Regions from separate parts of the Eubacterium sp. AM05-23 genome, predicted to be linked through region 3. Evidence: predicted binding sites of a transcription regulator. Region 3 holds the regulator's gene; each other region holds the start of a gene.
The links. The regulator Rex, encoded in region 3, represses fermentation and respiration genes when NADH is low (regulators of the CRP and FNR family bind a similar motif). The targets are predictions, from matches to a motif close to ATTGTTAANNNNTTAACAAT.
Positions count from the first base shown of each region.

Region 1 (3,281 bases), on a different contig from region 3:
CAGCATCGATGCAGTTATATTCCTGCTGTTCCCGGTAACTCAGCTTCACAGCCCTTTGCCGGGGCTTCTCGGTTTTTTGTTCACTGGGTTTACTAATCTTGTCGTCCTGATCCCGGTTTGCGTGCTTTTGCATGTAATCGGTGAAATTACCGGTCTGCACCAGGATATTACCGCGGCCTGTAAAGGAGAAGATAGTATCACACACCCGGTCCAGGAAGTAGCGGTCATGGGAGACGGTGAGCACGCTGCCCTGGAAATCATCCAGGTAATTTTCCAGAATTTTGAGAGTATCGATATCCAAATCGTTGGTGGGCTCGTCTAAGAGCAGAACATTCGGTGCGGACATAAGAATACGGAGCAGATACAGTCGTCTGCGTTCACCGCCGGACAGCTCGGAGATCCGCACCCACTGGGCGTAGCGGTCAAAAAGAAACAGCTCCATCATCTGGGCCGCAGTGATGACTTCACCCCGGGCGTTTTCCACGGTTTCGGCGCCTTCGCGAATGTATTCAATGGCGCGCAGATTCAGATCCATGTCTTCGGATTCCTGGGAGAAATAGCCGATTTTGACCGTGTCGCCGATAACGATGGTTCCACTGTCTGGCCGGATTTTTCCAGCAATCAGATTCAGCAGAGTGGATTTCCCCCTGCCGTTTTTTCCGATGATGCCAATGCGTTCATCGGGCCCGAAAATGTAGCTGAAGTCCTTCACCACGCACTGGTTTTTAAAGGACTTGGACACATGGTCCATGTCTATCACCTGTTTACCAAGTCGGGTGAAGCCTACGTTGATTTCGAGGATATCCTCGCTCAGGTCGGCGGCGCTGTTTTTAATATCCTCGAAGCGTTGAATCCGGGCTTTCTGTTTTGTGCTCCGGGCACGTGCACCGCGCCTGATCCATGCCAGCTCACGCCGGTACAGGTTCTGTCGTTTCTGTTCCATAATGTTTTCGAACTCTTTGCGGGCGACCTTTTTTTCGACGAACTCGGAATAATTGCCGGTGTATTCGTACAGGGCGCCGCCGTCCAGCTCGACGGTTTTGTTCACGACACGATCCAGAAAATAGCGGTCATGTGTGACCATTAAGAGGGCGCCCTTGCGGTTTTCCAGATACTTTTCGAGCCAGGCAATGGTCTCATTATCCAAGTGATTGGTGGGCTCGTCAAGGATTAGGAGGTCGCAGGGGGTCAGGAGTACGGAGGCCATTGCCACGCGCTTGCGCTGCCCGCCGGACAGGGTGCCGATGGTTTTGTCGAAGTCCTTGATACCCAGCTGGGTCAGGATGGTTTCGACCTGGGATTTCAGGTTCCACAGGCCGCCTGCGTCAATGGTATCGGTCAGAGCCAGAAGGTGTTTCTGGAGTTTTTCATCCTCTGGGTAACGCGCCAGGAGATCCAGAGTGCTCTCATAGTCCCGCAGAGTGTTCATCTCCGGCGTGTCGGCCCGGAAGACCTGGGCCAGGACGGTGACATTTGGGTCGAGCTCGGGTGTCTGGGCCAGATACTCAATGCGTTTGCTGCCGTAGATACGGATTTCGCCAGCATCCGGGGTATCCTGCCCGGCGACAATGCGAAGCAGGGAGGATTTCCCAGTGCCGTTAACGCCGATGACGCCGATTTTATCGCTGTCCTCGATGTTGAAACTGATTTTTTCAAAAAGGGTTTTGACACCGTAGGTTTTTTTAAGGTTGATGACGGATAATAGGTTCATGATTTCATTTTCTTTCTTTTAGCTTTTAGCGGTTTTCTTAAGGGCTATTTTAACACAAATTATGCTAAGAAAAAAGAAATCTCAAAATAAGGCTAATTTAAAGCTTTGTTGAGTAGTATAAATATACAATAAAACACCGCTTATGTATGATTTGAGTAGTTATAGGGGGTCAATATACCTGTATATACATATTTCACAAAAAAAGACCGTTTAATAACAGAATTTTCCTGTAATCTATTGCAAATTCGCCAAATATGTGGTAGTATTGTTATATATTTAACAGATACTCCTTTTGTTCTATAAATGGACAGTTGGAGTATAAGATAAATGATTCAAATATTCACATGGAAATGTGAGAATTAATGGAGGGAATTTTAAGTGGCAAAAGAAGTAGTATTAGCTGGTGCTGTACGTACAGCAATTGGTAGTTTTGGTGGTTCTTTAGCAAACGTTCCAGTGGTAGACTTGGGAACCATCGTTATTAAAGAAGCATTAAACCGCGCAGGTGTTAAACCGGAAGACGTTGACGAAGTATTAATGGGTTGTGTATTACAGGCAGCTCAGGGACAGAGCGTCGCTCGTCAGTCCGCTGTAAACGCTGGTATTCCTGTTGAAGTTCCAGCTTTAACACTTAACAATTTATGTGGTTCTGGCCTTAAATGCATCAACCTTGCAGCTGCTATGATCCAGGCTGGAGAAGCGGATATTATTGTTGCTGGTGGTATGGAAAGCATGTCTGGCGCTGCTTATGCTGTTCCTAAAGGACGCTATGGCTACAGAATGGGCGACGGCCAGTTCATCGACACCATGATCAAAGACGGTTTAACCGATGCCTTCAATCACTATCACATGGGTATCACTGCTGAAAATGTAGCAGAACAGTATGATGTAACCCGCGAAGATCAGGATGATTTCGCCGCTAAGAGCCAGCAGAAATGTGAAGCTGCTCAGGCAGCTGGTCGTTTCGACGATGAAATCGTACCAGTTCCGGTTAAAGTTAAAAAAGAAATTGTTGAATTCAAAGTTGATGAATTCCCAAGAAAAGGCGTAACTGCCGAAGGTATCAGCAAAATGCGTCCGGCTTTCAAAAAAGACGGTACCGTAACTGCTGCAAATGCTTCTGGTATCAATGACGGCGCTGCTGCCATCGTTGTTATGTCTGCTGAAAAAGCAAAAGAATTAGGCGTTAAGCCAATGGCTAAATTTGTTGTCGGTGCTTCCGCTGGTGTTGATCCATCCATCATGGGTGTTGGACCAATCTTCTCAAGCCGCAAAGCCTTAGAAAAAGCTGGTTTAACCATCGATGATATGGACTTAGTTGAAGCAAATGAAGCTTTCGCAGCTCAGTCTTGTGCCGTAGGCAAAACTTTAAATATTCCTGAAGATAAATTGAATGTAAACGGCGGTGCTATCGCTCTGGGTCACCCGGTTGGTGCTTCCGGTTGCCGTATCATGGTAACCTTACTGCACGAAATGCAGAAACGCGGCGCTAAAAAAGGTCTTGCAACCTTATGTGTAGGCGGCGGTATGGGCGTGTCCACCATCGTAGAAATGGACTAATTTTGCAAAA
Region 1 is NZ_QUDF01000010.1:104,931-108,211, reverse strand. It holds gene DW091_RS14520 (ABC-F family ATP-binding cassette domain-containing protein) at 1-1,711, opposite strand, end outside; gene DW091_RS14515 (acetyl-CoA C-acetyltransferase) at 2,090-3,271, shown strand.
Region 1: the regulator Rex is predicted to act here: its motif matches at 1,976-1,995, upstream of DW091_RS14515 (acetyl-CoA C-acetyltransferase).

Region 2 (3,281 bases), on a different contig from region 3:
CGCCTCATCTCTTTTGCGTTTAGATTTTCTGGCAGGACTGCTTCAGCCCTGGCAGCATGGCTCTCGACTTCTTTGTATATTTTCTGTCCTTCTGTTTTTTAAAGCTGACTTCAATTTTTCCGGTTTCCTCGTTGACGACAGCGGTTTTGAAAATGACGGTAACGCTGCTTCTTTTGGTTTTTTCCACATTATTCATCACTGCCATATCATGCTCAAGCCTGTTTTGAAATTCTTCCCAGGTTGCATATTCCTTCTTGATCGTATTATCCGTTTTCATTTTAAACTAAAGGCTCCTTACATTCCAACATCACGCGGGACAAATTTGACCATCTGCCGCCGCCGTACTGGCAATCGCCAAACAAACGAACTTTTTTCTTTTCTGTCACTATGTTCTTTGGCTGTGTCCTCATTATAGACGGTTAATCCTTTAAAATCAAGGAATTTCAGATAAAAGTTTCCTTTGTTAGTTATCTGTTTAACGATAAAATACTTTTATTCACTGCAGGCCGCTTTCTGGGCGGGCTTGCGGCCACTGCGTCTTTTTACATAAATTAAAGCTTTCTTAAACGTCGGGATCAAATTCATCCATATCGGACGCCCGCAAGGCGGCCGGAGGATGGCGCGCCCATTCGGCACATCATCCTCATGAAAAAAGGACCAGCCCGGATTGGGCTGATCCCTGAATGTTTTAGTTATCTTTGTTGGTTCTTCTCCAGATATGCATTTTTTCGGCTTCTGCGATGAGCTCGTCGCGGAAATCCGGATGGGCTACGGAGATAATGGCGTCACATTTTTCCCAGGTGGACAGGCCCTTAAGGTTGACCTTGCCGTACTCGGTTACCAGGTAGTGAATATTCGCGCGGGTGTCGGTGACAACGGAGCCCGGCTGCAGGGTCGGCACGATACGGGATTTCATTTCGCCGTCTCTTGTCATAAAGGTGGAGGAGCAGCAGATAAAGCTCTTTCCGCCGTTTGACAGGTAAGCGCCCAGCACAAAGTCGAGCTGTCCGCCAGCGCCGCTGATGTGCTTGATCCCGGAGGATTCTGAGCTGACCTGGCCGAAAAGGTCAACGTCGACCGCGTTGTTGATGGACATAAAATTATCAATGGCGGCGATGGAGCGGATATCGTTGGTATAATCTACCGGCGCGCTCATGCACTGCGGATTGTCGTGGATATAATCATACAGCTTCTGGGTACCTGCGCCAAAAGCGTAGGTCTGGCGGAAGCGGTCGATATTTTTTTTGGAGCCGTTGATTTTGCCGGCTTTCGCGATATCGACAAAGGCATCGACGTACATTTCGGTGTGAACGCCCAGATCCTTCAGATCGGATTCGGCGATGAGTGATCCGACAGCGTTTGGCATTCCCCCGATACCAAGCTGGAGGCATGCGCCGTTCGGAATTTCTTCTACGATCAGCTCGGCAACTTTTTTGTCAACATCGGTTGCGGGACCGCCGGCGCCCAGCTCTGCCATGAGAGGATTAGGCCCTTCGACGATTTTATCGACCTGAGAGATGTGAATGGCTTCTTCAAAGCCGCCAAGGCATCTCGGCATATTTTTATTGACTTCAACGATGATTGTTTTTGCGCGTTCGCACATTGCCATCATATGTGAGGCGTTGGGGCCAAAATTGAAATAACCATGATCATCCATCGGTGCGACCTGGAACATGGCCACGTCCACATCCTGCTTGGAATCTCGGTAGTATCTCGGCATTTCGGAGTAACGGATCGGTGTGTAGTAGGCGAAGCCCTGGGCAATGGCCTTTCGTTCGATGCCGCTCATGTGCCAGGAATTCCAGGTGATATGATCTGCCGGATTTTCGATTTTAAAAATCTCTGGCACCCACATCAGGATCCCGCCGCGGATTTTGAGGTCAACCAGGTCGTTTTCGACCACATGGGCTGCCAGTGCCCGATCCAGCTCTCTTGCTGTGGCGGAGCACCAGCCGTAATCCAGCCAGTCGCCGGATTTTACAGCCTTGACAGCTTCTTCTGCCGTTACCAGTTTTTCAGCATATTCTTTAATAAAACTCATTTTTCCCTCCCATTTGGAATTGCTCTTAGTTAAACAATTGTCAATGTTTACTTATCCCTTATTATAACATACTATCCGCTGGTTTTTAAAAAAAAGCGAGAAATTACGTGGAATTTTTTGTCATTCTGGCGTTTCCCTTATTTCTTTTTGCTGCTTCTACCGCCTTTTTTGATCCATACCTCCGGCGCGCCTCTAAAAAAGGCCTTGAGGAGGTAAAGTCCTGAAAATACTGGCAGGGTAAAGGCCAGTGACGAGCAGACGCTGTTCACAATTTCGGTTTTATACAACTCCGGAAGGCTTTTTATAAGTGAAGCAAAAATCCGTCCGTCAAGCATCATATAAACGGTTCCTCCATAAAGCGCCAGGCAGGCCAGGGCGAAAAGCAAGTGGCTCACGTCAAAATCTGGCCGCGGCGTGCGAAACCATGCAACAAAGCAGGCGCCTGCGGCCAGGAGCAGGGTGAGCAGCGGCGTGACCAGAAAATTGTAAACCGCGAGGATTTTGCCTGTTACCCCTACTCTTTCCTCCATGCTCACAGCCGCCATGGCCCCGGTCATATGGGCCTGAAGCTGATCGTAGGCGACGACAAAGAGCATGATCAGAATAATGGCCAGAATCAGGTTCATGATTTTTTTGGAGACGGGCTCAGGGTTGGGCGCGCTGCGCAGCCCCTTATACAGAAAAACCCCGCCGAAAAGGAAAAGGCCGCTGGAAGCGTTGGCGAGGGAGGCCCGCAGAGGAACTACCGCGATAAGGGCCGTGAGGGACGCGCCCAGAGCTGCCATCACAAGGCCAACAGTCAGGTTAAAAACCGACAAGTGGGCTTTGCGGCGTTTAAAGTCGTTGGCAATGCCCCCGATCAGGGCCCCCAGAAGCACCAGGTACACCCAGAACATGGCCCGGATATAGAACGGCACCGCCACCACGCCGCCGCTTTCTGAAAAGCTTTGATTCGCCGCGCTAAGATATATGGCATAAAAGGCCTGAACGGCCGCGTACAGCAGGATAAACAGAATGGCCAGCAGGCCGCCCCGTATCCGGTGGATTTCCTGTTTCATAATTCACACCTCTTTCCAAAAAATGCTATACTCAAGCAGCTTTTGATTTAGTATAGCATTTTGCAATCGTTTTATCGAGAGTAAATATTTATCTCCTGCCTGTCCCCGTTTGTCAGATCCGGATGGAGACATAGGTGCCGTCCTTCGCCTCGACGCGGACGATCTCGAGGCCCTTATACTGT
Region 2 is NZ_QUDF01000004.1:38,253-41,533, reverse strand. It holds gene DW091_RS05895 (hypothetical protein) at 20-277, opposite strand; gene DW091_RS05890 (butyryl-CoA:acetate CoA-transferase) at 689-2,041, opposite strand; gene DW091_RS05885 (hypothetical protein) at 2,179-3,099, opposite strand; gene DW091_RS05880 (hypothetical protein) at 3,212-3,281, opposite strand, start outside.
Region 2: the regulator Rex is predicted to act here: its motif matches at 2,067-2,086, upstream of DW091_RS05890 (butyryl-CoA:acetate CoA-transferase).

Region 3 (3,281 bases):
TGGCGTCCATGCTCATTTTCTGCTTTAATATTTCAATATCGCCGGGGTGGACGACCCCATCGTCAAGCCAGATTTCCTTGATGTCCCGGCCGTCATAGCTGCCCATAAAATTTTCCGAAAACCGGGGCGCATAATAGCGCTCTCCGGTCTCTGGGTTCCACTCAAATACCAGGGTGTTTGTCTGCCCAATCACCAGACGGTAACGCTCGTCATCCATCTGCTTTTTCTGAAGGCTTTGGTTTTCCTTCTCAACGGCTTCCAGCTGTTTTTTATAATCAATATCCATGATAAAGCAGAGCAGGATCTCATCCTCCTCGCCTTCAATATCCGCTGGAAAAACGGTCAGCGAGGCCCAGTGATAGGCGCCGTCCTCCCAAAGCTTACGGAACTCTCCAATGACGCTGGTCTTTCCGGAAGCCAGTGCCGCGTGTATTTTATCAATATCAAAAAAATCCAAAAAACGTCTCGAATCCTCCGGGTGAATCATGTGCGCTGCCACATCGGCAATACCGTCTGTCAAAGCGCCGTCTTCTGGCGGCGTCACATATTTACCCTCTACATGGTAGATGATCCGATAATGATTTTTGGTAATGTTCAGTTCATAGAGCTCGTCGTAAATATTACGCAAAGCTACGTTATAAACATTATTTTCAATGGTTTCGTTTGTCTTTTTTCCTGCCATTTTACAGCTCCTGTTATGGGTTTAACTGCAGCTGGCTACCCTACAATGTATGTTTAGGCCCTGTAGCTTTGCGTCTCTGTCTTTCAGCAGATTTGCCCTAGTATTAATCTCGTTTATATTTTACTCTATTATATAATAGATTTTTTTGAAACACAACTCCTATTTTCCACCAAAAAAGCAGGCTTAAGCCTGCTGGTATTTCTGGTTATTCGTTCTCTTCCTCTTCGTTAATCAGGTAGGTTAAGGTAAACAGACTGTCGGTGATGTTCACACTCTCTACCACCACGTCGTCCGGCACCGTCAGGTCCAGAGGCACGAAGTTTAGAATCGCTTTGATCCCGAGCTCTACGACACGGTCTGTGGTTTCCTGCCCGACCTTCTGCGGTACACTCAGGATACAGATATCAATCTTATGGTGCGCCACAAAGGCGTCGAGATCGTCCATGTGGTACACGGTCACGTCTCCGACCTTTTTGCCAATCTGATCCGGATCCACGTCGAACATGGCCTTGAAGTGAATGCCCTCTTCCTTAAAGCGCTCGTAATTGACAATGGCATGTCCCAGGTTCCCAGAACCGATGATAATGCAGTTATACTGGAGATCAAGCCCCAGAATTTTGCGAATGGCCTCCTTCAGCTCTTTTACCTTGTAGCCGTAGCCCTGCTGTCCGTAAGCGCCAAAGGAATTCAGGTCCTGCCGGATCTGCGAGGCGGTCAGCCCCATCATAGCCGCCAGCTCCTTAGACGAGATTTTTTCAATATGTTGATCCTGTAAATCGGTTAAATACTGGTAATACTTGGGCAGACGCTTAACAACTGTCATCGATACCCTTTTTGAAAAAGTTTGCATTCTGCACTCCCCTCCTGCGTCGTACTTATCCTTTTTATTATATCAAGTTGTTAAAAAAACGTCAATTTTTATGGTCGAATTAATTAAAAAAGTGTCAAAGTTTTTTAATTCCTTCAGAAACCGGGCAAACAAGCGCCTTCGGGGTGTCTTTAAAAGCAATTAATCGGTGATGTCCGACATCAAGTTAAGGTGCGGGCTGCCAATCACCTTGGCCACATCCAGCACAAAAGCAATGCCCATGCCCGGCCTGTCGATTTCGATTTTCTTCTGGATCGAGCAGAGCACCGCGTTCCTTATGGACGCGTCCACCAGAATCAGAACGATCTCCTTTTCAGGCTCAATGGTGATGCCGAAAAACCGGGCGTTCTCATGGATGCCGGACCCGCGGCCATACATAACGGTCGCTCCGTCAGCGCCGCCCTGCTTGGCCGCGTCAATGACCTCGCCGGACATATCTTTTTCCACAATCACCACAATCAGTTCGGTCTTAATCTTATTTCTGTCTTCCATTTTTTCCTCCATCATTCGCTAAGTAATCTACATATTATATATGATTAAAATCTTCTGTCAATACCGGTTAAGAATCACGCGGCTGCTTTTCACACTGCCTTTTCCTGTAGGCCTCCTTCTGCTTATAAAAGAAGCCCAGAAGCAGGGTTGTCAGAATCGGCGCAAGGGCAATCAGCGCTACCACGCCAAAGCCGTCCAGCAGCGGATTTCGTCCTGGCGTCGCGCCCGCCACAGCCACTGAAAGAGACAGAATAAAGGTCGAGCACATGGGGCCAGTGGCTACGCCGCCGTTATCAAAGGCCATAGCCAGAAAATTCGGCTCCACAAAGCGGCCGAGAATAAAGGCCAGTATATAGCCCGGAATCAAAATCCACCAGAGCGAAATACCGGCCAGCAGCCGGATCATGGCCGTCATAACCGCTAACGCCACGCCCAGCGAGATCGCAAGCAGCATAACGCGTGCTTTGATGGCGCCGCTGGTCATTTCCTCAACCTGCTTTACCATGACCTGGACGGCTGGCTCGGCAAAGGCGACCAGAAAACCGATGGCAAAGCCCAGCGGAATGAGAATCCAGCTGTACTCAAGCTCTGCAAGGGCTGTGCCCAAAAATTCGCCGGCCGGTACAAAGGCAATGTTTACGCCCTGGAGAAACAGCACCAGCCCCAGGTAAGTCACCACAAAGCCGCCTATAATCCGCTTGATAATAGGAGCCCGCAGCCGCAGCGCAATGACGTTCAAAAACAGAAAAATCAAAACAATGGGCAGGATGGCCAGAAAAACCTCCCATGCCACCTCCGGCATACCGTGAAATAAATGATTGATCAGGCTCATCTGAAGATCACCCCCAAAATCATGACGGCCAACACCGGTCCCAGCGAGGACAGGGCAACCATCCCAAAACTGTCTGTTCCTTCCCTGCTGGTTCTTACGCCGCTGGTGATCCCGCTGCCCAGACTCAGTATAAAGGGCACTGTGATGGGACCAGTAGTGACGCCGCCGGAATCAAAGGCTACTGGCGCCATCTCAGGGTTCGTAAAAAAGGACAGGGCAAAAACAGCGATATATCCAATGATCAGGATATGGTACAGCTTCATCTGAAAAACAAAGCGCAGCAGCGCGATAACCAGAAAAATACCGACCCCAACGCCGACCACAGCGATGAGCATCGTCCGGTTGATGGTCCCCTCCGAGACTGCTGCCACCTGGCCAGCCAGCACCTGCACATCCGGCTCGGCAAT
Region 3 is NZ_QUDF01000002.1:57,523-60,803, reverse strand. It holds gene DW091_RS02570 (EAL domain-containing protein) at 1-682, opposite strand, end outside; cyclic di-GMP riboswitch class I at 706-789, opposite strand; gene DW091_RS02565 (redox-sensing transcriptional repressor Rex) at 888-1,532, opposite strand; gene DW091_RS02560 (P-II family nitrogen regulator) at 1,692-2,042, opposite strand; gene DW091_RS02555 (DUF1538 domain-containing protein) at 2,110-2,874, opposite strand; gene DW091_RS02550 (DUF1538 domain-containing protein) at 2,871-3,281, opposite strand, start outside.